2 regions of the Brevundimonas fontaquae genome follow, and region 1 is predicted to be linked to the other one. Evidence: predicted binding sites of a transcription regulator. Region 1 holds the regulator's gene; the other holds the start of a gene.
The links. The regulator LexA, encoded in region 1, represses DNA repair genes until DNA is damaged. The targets are predictions, from matches to a motif close to ATGTTCNCNANNTGTTCT.
Positions count from the first base shown of each region.

Region 1 (4,440 bases):
GCAAGGCGGCGACGTCACAGGACGCGATCGAAGCCCTGGCCCGCGCCGCATCGACTCCGCGCGGCTTTCGCGCCGCATTGGAACGCGTCGGAGAGGAAACCGGCCGGCCCGCCCTGATCGCCGAGATCAAGAAGGCCAGCCCGTCCAAGGGCCTGATCCGGCCCGATTTCGATCCGCCGGCCCTGGCCCGCGCCTATGAGGCCGGCGGTGCGGCCTGTCTGTCGGTGCTGACCGATGCCCCCAGCTTCCAGGGCGACGACACCTATCTGGGCCAGGCCAAGGAGGCCGTCGCCCTGCCCTGCCTGCGCAAGGATTTCCTGGTCGATCCCTGGCAGGTCGCCGAAAGCCGCGCCCTGGGCGCCGATTGCATCCTGATCATCCTCGCCATGATCGACGACCGTCTGGCGGCCGAACTTCTGTCCGAGGCCGAGCGGTTTGGCATGGACGCGCTGATCGAAACGCACGACGAGGAAGAAATGGCGCGCGCCTGTGCGCTCGGCGGCGATCTGGTGGGGGTGAATAATCGCTCGCTGCGCACGTTCGAGGTCGATCTTGAAACCACGGAGCGGCTGTCCATGCTCAGCCCCGTGAGCGCTCTGCTGGTCGCAGAGAGCGGCATCTTCACGCCCGACGACGTGGCGCGCGTCTCGGCTGCCCATGCTCAGGCGATCCTGGTCGGCGAGAGTCTGATGCGCCAGGACGACGTCGAAGCCGCAACACGCCGACTGCTCGCGGCCTGAATGTTCCGGCGGCGTCCAGCGCCGCCGTTAAGTTGACATTAGCAAGGAACACTTACAGAACATCGACAAATGTTCACGGCCCGTTCCGATTCGTCGGCGGGCGCATGAGGGCCTGGCGATGCTCACGCGCAAACAGCACGAACTGCTGATGTTCATCCACGAACGCATCCAGGAGACCGGCGTCTCCCCTTCGTTCGACGAGATGAAGGAGGCGCTCGAGCTGGCCTCCAAGTCCGGCATTCACCGGCTGATCACGGCGCTGGAGGAGCGCGGCTTCATTCGTCGTCTCGCTCACCGCGCCCGCGCGTTGGAAGTCACGAAACTGCCCGAACAGGCGACGGCCGGCGCGCCGCGCGGTCGCGCCGGGTTCAAGCCCGACGTCATCGAGGGCGGCGGGGGTGTCCGACCTGCGGCCCAGATGGCGGCCAACGACACCCGCGAGCTGCCGCTGATGGGCAAGATCGCCGCCGGCACGCCGATCGATGCGATCGAGCATGAAACCGCCCGCTATCCGGTTCCCGAGTCCATGCTGGGTTCGGGCGAGCACTACCTGCTGGAGATCGAAGGCGACTCCATGATCGAGGCCGGTATCCTGAACGGCGACATGGTGGTGATCAAATCGACCGATAACGCCGCCTCCGGCGAAATCGTGGTGGCTCTGGTGGAGGGCGAGCAGGCGACGCTGAAGCGCCTTCGCAAGAAAGGCGCCTCGATCGCGCTGGAACCTGCCAACCGCAACTATGAAACCAAGATCTACGGCTCGGATCAGGTCGCGGTTCAGGGCAAGCTGGTCGGCCTCATGCGCCGGTATCACTGACGTCCGGATCAGACTGACGCGTCCAGGGGCGGTCGCCGCGAACGTCGGCCGTCCACACCGCGCGCCATCGATTCGGCTCGTCAGAGCTGGCCTGCCACAACTCCACGGCTCCGCCCCGCGCAAAGTCCACGCCGTCCAGGACAAGACGATCCTGACAGGCGCTTGGGATTGACGAGACGACGGCGCGTACGCTGACAACGGGCGCTGCGCGGCATAACGCCTCCATCTGATCGGAGCTCGGCGACTTTCGCCCCCACCAGATCGCCACGGGACCCGCCTCATTGGTGTCCGGTCGACAGGAGAAACGGTCGCAGACCCAGCCTGTCTCCGAGCGATCCGTCATGGCCAGCCCCCGTCTTCGCGACCAGAGATCCACCGCAAATTCACGCACGCCAGGCCGTACGACGACGGCCGCCCGGTCACGGTGAAAGGCGGCGTTTGTTCCGCCATCGCCGATCCACAGATCTGGCGTCGGTTCACGCGGCCAGATCAGGACGGCCGCTGCAAAGGGCAGTCCCAACCGGCGCAGGCGTCCCTGCCACAGACAGACGAACAGCACGCCCAGGAAGGCGACGGGCAGGACATAGTTCGGCGCGCTGGCGACCGTTCTGACCGCGCCGGGCAATCCCGCCGTCCAGGCGCCGATGGCCAGCATCAGATCCACGCCCCATCCCGCAATCGCCAGAAACGGTCCCCCCAGCCCCAAGGGTTCCAGCGCTGCTCCCAAGGCCAGCGCGGGCATCAGGATGAAGTCCGCCACGGGCGACGTGCCGAGATTGGCGAGCAGTCCATACATGGCCGTGCGGTTGAAATGCTGCATGGCGAACGGTCCCGTCGCCAATCCGGCGACGACACTGGCCGCCACAGCCGCCGTCAACCAACCGCCCAGCCGTTGGACTGCCAGGATCGGCCAGGGCGCGGATATTTCGCGCGGGCGCTTCGGCCAGGCCTCGACCAAGGCGACCAAGGCCGCCGTCGCCGCGAACGACATCTGGAAACCCGGCGTGACGATGGCTTCAGGCTGTATCGCCAAAACGATAAAGGCCGCCACAGCCAGGCCGTGCATCGTGACCGCCTGTCGATCCAGCAGGATGGCGAGAAAGGCGATGGAGGCGGTGATCGCCGCCCGCTCGGCCGGCGGCGGCGCGCCCGACACCACCAGATAGACCCCGACCGCCGTGAGGCCCGCCAAGGCCGCGACCTTCTTGCCGTGAACCCGCACGGCCAACCAGGGCCAGGCCGCCACGCCCAGACGCACCGCGAAGAAGACGAACCCGCCGACGATGGCCATATGCAGCCCTGACACCGACAGGATGTGCGCCAGGCCGGAATCGCGCATCACATCCATGTCCTCCTGACTGATCCAGGTCTCATGACTGGTGGTCATGGCGGCGGCGATCCCGCCGGTCCGTTCGCCGAGCCTTGCCACGATCCGCTCGGCCAATGCGAAGCGGGCGCCGTTGACCGCCATTTCAAGTCGAAGTCGCCACGGCGGCGCGGCAAGCTCGGCCCCACGCGTTTCGCCCAAGGCTAACACCACGCCGCCCATGCCCTGAAAGAAGGCGTTGCGGCCGAAGTCGTAGGCGCCGGGGCTGGCCGGCGCAGGCGGCGGATTCAGAATGGCGAACAGGCGGATCGCTTCGCCGGGCCGCGGCGGCTCGCCCCGCACCGTCGCTCGCAAACGCACCGGCGTCTGCTCTGGCGTCAGTCCGCGGATCCAGACCGGCGCAATCACGACCCGCGCGCCTCGCTGACCCGGGCTGTCGACATCGACAACCCAGGCTTCGATCACGGTCGGTTCGCTGAGGGCGGGCGCGATCGGCGCGGCGACGGCTTGGGTGCGCACCTTGGCCGCCGCCAGCCCGCCTGAAACGCAGGCCAGCATCAACAGCAGCCAGGTCAGGCGCCGCGACCCGCCGCGCCGGCGCGCCACGACCCACAGCCCAAAGGACAAGGCGGCGCCCAGCAACAGTGGCCACAAGACCGGCTCGGCTCGCAGGGCGAAATAGATGCCTCCGCCCGCGCCGAATGCGACCGGCGCCCATAGCCGCCATCTCAGGGTCTGTGCGGCGACCTCGGCGTGCAGCCAGGCGCGCAATCGCGCAGCGGGGGTAGGTTTTGCCGCATCGGGGCGTATAAGGGCCTCGCTTACGGACCCCTCCCCCATGACCTCACCTTCCTCGACTGTCGTCACCCGCTTCGCCCCCTCGCCGACAGGCTATCTGCATATCGGCGGGGCGAGAACCGCTTTGTTCAACTGGCTGTACGCCAAGAGACACGCTGGACGTTTCCTGATTCGCGTCGAGGATACCGACCGCGAACGCTCGACCGATGAGGCGGTGAAGGCCATTTTCGACGGCCTGAGCTGGCTGGAGCTGTTCGCCGACGACGAGCCGGTGTTCCAATTCAGCCGGGCCGATCGTCACCGCGAGGTGGTCGATCAACTGCTCGAAACCGGCCACGCCTACCGCGACTTCACCTCGGCCGAGGAGACCGGTCGTCTGCGCGATGAGGCCAAGGCGGAAAAGCGCACTTTCGAATCGCCCTGGCGCGACCGTCAGCCGACCGTGGACGATCTGGCCTTGCCGCACGTCGTGCGCTTCCGCCGGCCAAAGGCGACGACCGTCACGGTAGCCGATGAGGTCCAGGGCGACGTGAACTGGTCGACCGACGACCTGGACGATCTGGTTCTGCTGCGTTCAGATGGCGCGCCGACCTATAATCTCGCCGTCGTCGTGGACGACCACGACATGGGGGTGACCCACGTCATTCGCGGCGACGACCATCTGAATAACGCCGCGCGCCAGAGCCTGATCTACGATGCGCTGGGCTGGTCGCGCCCGACCTTCGCTCACATCCCCCTGATCCACGGCCCGGATGGCG
Region 1 covers NZ_CP070968.1:2,011,699-2,016,138, reverse strand. Annotated here, with positions in the region: gene trpC (indole-3-glycerol phosphate synthase TrpC) at 1-740, shown strand, start outside; gene lexA (transcriptional repressor LexA) at 859-1,557, shown strand; gene JX001_RS09835 (ComEC/Rec2 family competence protein) at 1,538-3,724, opposite strand; gene gltX (glutamate--tRNA ligase) at 3,723-4,440, shown strand, end outside.

Region 2 (4,440 bases), 1.3 Mb from region 1:
ATGTAGGCCGAGACGTCGTTGGCCTGGGTTTCGATGATCGGCAGGGCGGTCATCGAGCCCGAACCGTAATCTTCGTTCAGCTTGGCCGAACGCTCCAGCAGGCGGCTGTGCAGGTAGAAGACGTCGCCGGGATAGGCTTCACGGCCGGGCGGACGGCGCAGCAGCAGCGACATCTGGCGATAGGCCACAGCCTGTTTCGACAGGTCGTCATAGACGATCAGGGCGTGCATGCCGTTATCGCGGAAGAACTCGCCCATGGCGGTGCCGGCGAACGGGGCCAGGAACTGCAGCGGGGCCGGTTCCGACGCCGTGGCGGCGACGACGATTGTGTACTCCAGCGCGCCCGACTCTTCGAGGGTCTTGACGATCTGGGCGACGGTCGAACGCTTCTGGCCGATGGCGACGTAGATGCAGTAGAGCTTGGCGCTCTCGTCGTCGGTCTTGTTGACGTTCTTCTGGTTCAGGATGGTGTCGACGGCGACGGCGGTCTTGCCGACCTGACGGTCGCCGATGATCAGCTCGCGCTGGCCGCGGCCGACGGGGATCAGGGTGTCGATGGCTTTCAGGCCGGTTTGCATCGGCTCGTGAACCGACTTGCGCGGGATGATGCCGGGCGCCTTGACGTCGACGCGGCGGCGCTCGGTGAACTGGATCGGACCCTTGCCGTCGATCGGCTCGCCCAGCGGGTTGACGACGCGGCCCAGCAGACCCTTGCCAACCGGAACGTCCACGATCTCGCCCAGGCGGCGCACGTCGTCGCCCTCGGCGATGGCGGCGTCGGCGCCGAAGATCACGGCGCCCACGTTGTCGCGCTCGAGGTTCAGGGCCATGCCCTTCACGCCGGCCTTGGTGAACTCGACCATTTCACCGGCCTGGACATTGTCCAGACCGTGGATGCGGGCGATGCCGTCGCCGACCGACAGCACGCTGCCGACGTCGGAAACGTCGGCTTCGACGCCGAAGTTGGCGATCTGCGACTTGAGGATGGCCGAGATTTCAGCGGCGCGGATGTCCATGACGGGCTCTCTGTTCTTCAGTCTTCTGCGGGTGCGCCGTTCAGGCGCGCATTCTGGGTGGCGGGAGCGCGTTTACGCGCGCTTGAGGGCGAACTTCATCTGGTCGAGCTTGGTCTTCAGCGAGGCGTCGAACAGTTTCGAGCCCACCTTGACCTTCAGGCCGCCCAGGATCGACGGATCGACGCGCGCGGTCAGTTCCGGGGCCTTGCCCAGGCTCTTCGACAGGGCGGCGGTGATGGCGGCGACCTGTTTGGCGTCCAGCGGCTGGGCCGAGACGACCTCGGCGGCGACGACGCCGGCGTGTTTCGCGTAGCGCGCCTCGAAACCGGCGATCACGGCGGGCAGATCCTTGGCGCGATGGTTCTGAGCCAGCAGACCCAGGAAGTTGGTCGTGGTCTGCTCGAACTTGGCCGTGGCGGCGATGGCCACCAGACCCTTGGCCTGGTCGGGCGCAGCGATGACGGGCGAGGTCGCCAGGCGACGCAGGTCGGCGCTTTCGCTCCAGGCCGCCTTCAGCGACTTCAGGTCGGCGCGGACGGCGTCCAGGCGGCCGGTTTCCAGCGCCAGGTCGAACAGCGCCTGTGCGTAGCGATCGCCGACTTCCGTCGTTCTGAAATCATCAGCCACTGATTAGGGTCCGAGGTCGTTGTGTCAGGGTCGCAACCGACTGCGAGGCTCGCAACGGTCAAAAGCTTGAAATGCTTACGGAAAGCACGACGGAGGCCGTATCCGTAAATACGCCCCCTTCAAGCCGGGCGCCTGATAGCACGGGGTTTCGCCGCTCGCAACATTGCGTGAAGGCGCGCCGATGCCGCAGGGGCCGCATCGCCATCTCGTTTCCTCGCCACGCGTGGGGAGGGGGACGCGGAGAGGTGGCGAGAGCGGATGGAACGGGGGCGGATCTGAAACGGCTCGCTCCGGCGACACAAGGTGCGCCTTCTAAGGGTAGAGGGGGAATACTTGATCGCACTCGGGACGGTTTCGCAGGGACCGCCGACCCGTCGGAGGCTTATGGCGTAGGCGATAGGACTGCCGCCTTTTGTCCCTATCAGCATGATGGCGGGCAGCGTGGCGGATCGCCTGAGCGATGCATCTACGTCAAAATCGGTCGTGAGATTTCCGATGTTCTTGTTTTGATCGATGAGAACATCTTGTGAACCAGAACAAACCATGCACATAGTCCGCCTCACGAAACGGGGGCGGGTCCAGGCGGGTCTCTCCCAAGCTGAATGACGGGAATCATGGCAAGGGAGACGAAGGCAATGGCTTCACAGGCGGCACTCAAATTGGTGGGCAAGGACGACGGCGACAAGCAACGCGCCCTGGAGGCGGCGATCGCGCAGATCGATCGCGCCTTCGGCAAGGGTTCGGTGATGAAACTGGGCAAGGCGGGCGTGGTCGCCGAGATCGACAGCGTCTCGACCGGCTCGCTGGGCCTGGACATGGCGCTGGGCATCGGCGGCCTGCCGGTCGGGCGGGTGATCGAGGTGTTCGGCCCGGAATCCTCGGGCAAGACGACGCTGGCACTGCACACCGTCGCGGAAGTGCAGAAGAAGGGCGGGGTCGCCGCCTTCGTCGACGCCGAACACGCGCTGGACCCGGTCTACGCCCAGAAGCTGGGCGTCAATCTGGATGATCTTCTGGTGTCGCAGCCGGACACTGGCGAGCAGGCGCTGGAGATCGTGGATACGCTGGTCCGGTCGGGCGCCGTGGACATTGTGGTCGTCGACTCCGTCGCAGCCCTGACGCCGCGCGCCGAGATCGAGGGCGAGATGGGCGACAGCCTGCCGGGCCTTCAGGCGCGCCTGATGAGCCAGGCGCTGCGCAAGTTGACGGCCTCGATCTCCAAATCGAAATGCATCGTGCTGTTCATCAACCAGATCCGTCACAAGATCGGCGTCATGTACGGCTCGCCCGAGACGACGACGGGCGGCAATGCGCTGAAGTTCTACGCCTCGGTGCGTCTGGACATCCGCCGCACCGGCGCGATCAAGAACCGCGACGAGGTGGTTGGCAACACCACCCGGGTCAAGGTGGTCAAGAACAAGGTCGCCCCGCCGTTCCGCGAGGTCATCTTCGACATCATGTATGGCGAGGGTATTTCCAAACTGGGCGAGGTCATCGACCTGGGCGTCAAGGCCGGCATCATCGAGAAGTCGGGCAGCTGGTTCAGCTATGACTCCACCCGGATCGGTCAGGGCCGCGAGAATGTGCGCGAGTTCTTGAAGCAGAACCCCGACATTGCGGCCTCGATCGAAAAGGCCGTGCGCGCCTCGACCAACAAGATCGCCGACGAACTGCTGGGCACGCCCGAGCCGGACGAAGGCCAGGATCTGGAAGGCTGACGCCAGCCTCCGAGGCTGGGCGGACTGTCAGAGTTTGTCCCGGTCTCGGTCCGGTCTTTTCACCGCTACTCCGTCGCCCCTAGCGACCCGCCACCGACCCCGCGAAGGGCGCCGGAGCGACCCGCTCGACCTCGTGTCGGGCGGGTCTTTTTTATGCCCTCGTCATTCCGGGCGGAGGGCCGCTTGGCCCGAAGACCCGGAACCCAGCGGCGCTGAAGGCGAAACCTATCCGCCGCACGACCTCGCGCAGCGAGTCCGCGACAGGTTCGCGCTTTCGCGCGCCGCTGGGTTCCGGGTCTTCGCTACGCTTCGCCCGGAATGACGAAAGGGCAAAGGCGCGCCAAACGAAAACGGGCGACCCGAAGGCCGCCCGTTCCGTCTTCTGTGGATGTCCGCGACCGATCAGGCGGCGGCCTTCTCCGGGGCGAACTTGCCATAGAAGGTTTCGTTCTTCGCGGCCATGTCGCGCAGCAACTGCGGTACCTTGAAGCGGTCGCCATAGGTCTCGGCCAGACGGTCTGCGGTTTCGACGAATTTGGCCAGGCCGATGCCGTCGATCATGCTGATCGGACCGCCGGTCCAGGGCGCGAAGCCCCAGCCCAAGATGGCGCCCAGATCGGCTTCGCGCGGATCGTCGATGACACCTTCTTCCCAGCAACGCGCCACTTCGACGGCCTGGCGATACAGCAGACGTGTCTTCAGCTCGTCGATCTGAGCGAAGGCGGTCGCCTCTTCCGGCTGATCGATGCCCTTGGTGGTGGGGGCCAGTTCGCCCAGACCCTTCCAGATCGTCTTGGGCTTCTGATCGTAATCGTAGAAGCCCTTGCCGTTCTTGCGACCGAAGCGACCGCCCTCGACCATCTTGGCGACGATGTCGGCGCCTTCCGACGGGACGTATTTGTCGCCCAGATCCAGCGCCGTCTGTTTGGCGATCCTGTAGGACAGGTCCAGGGCGACGTCGTCGTGCATCTCCAGCGGGCCGCGCGGCATGCCGGTCATGCGACCGACATTGTCGATCAGGGCCGGGCCGTAGCCCTCTTCCAGCATCGCCATGCCCTCCATCAGGAAGGTGGAGAAGC
Region 2 covers NZ_CP070968.1:753,685-758,124, forward strand. Annotated here, with positions in the region: gene atpA (F0F1 ATP synthase subunit alpha) at 1-1,016, opposite strand, end outside; gene JX001_RS03595 (F0F1 ATP synthase subunit delta) at 1,089-1,643, opposite strand; gene recA (recombinase RecA) at 2,279-3,361, shown strand; gene JX001_RS03605 (3-hydroxyacyl-CoA dehydrogenase NAD-binding domain-containing protein) at 3,764-4,440, opposite strand, start outside.
Region 2: recA (recombinase RecA) is a predicted target of LexA. The motif match lies at 2,160-2,177, and genes of this name have one in related genera.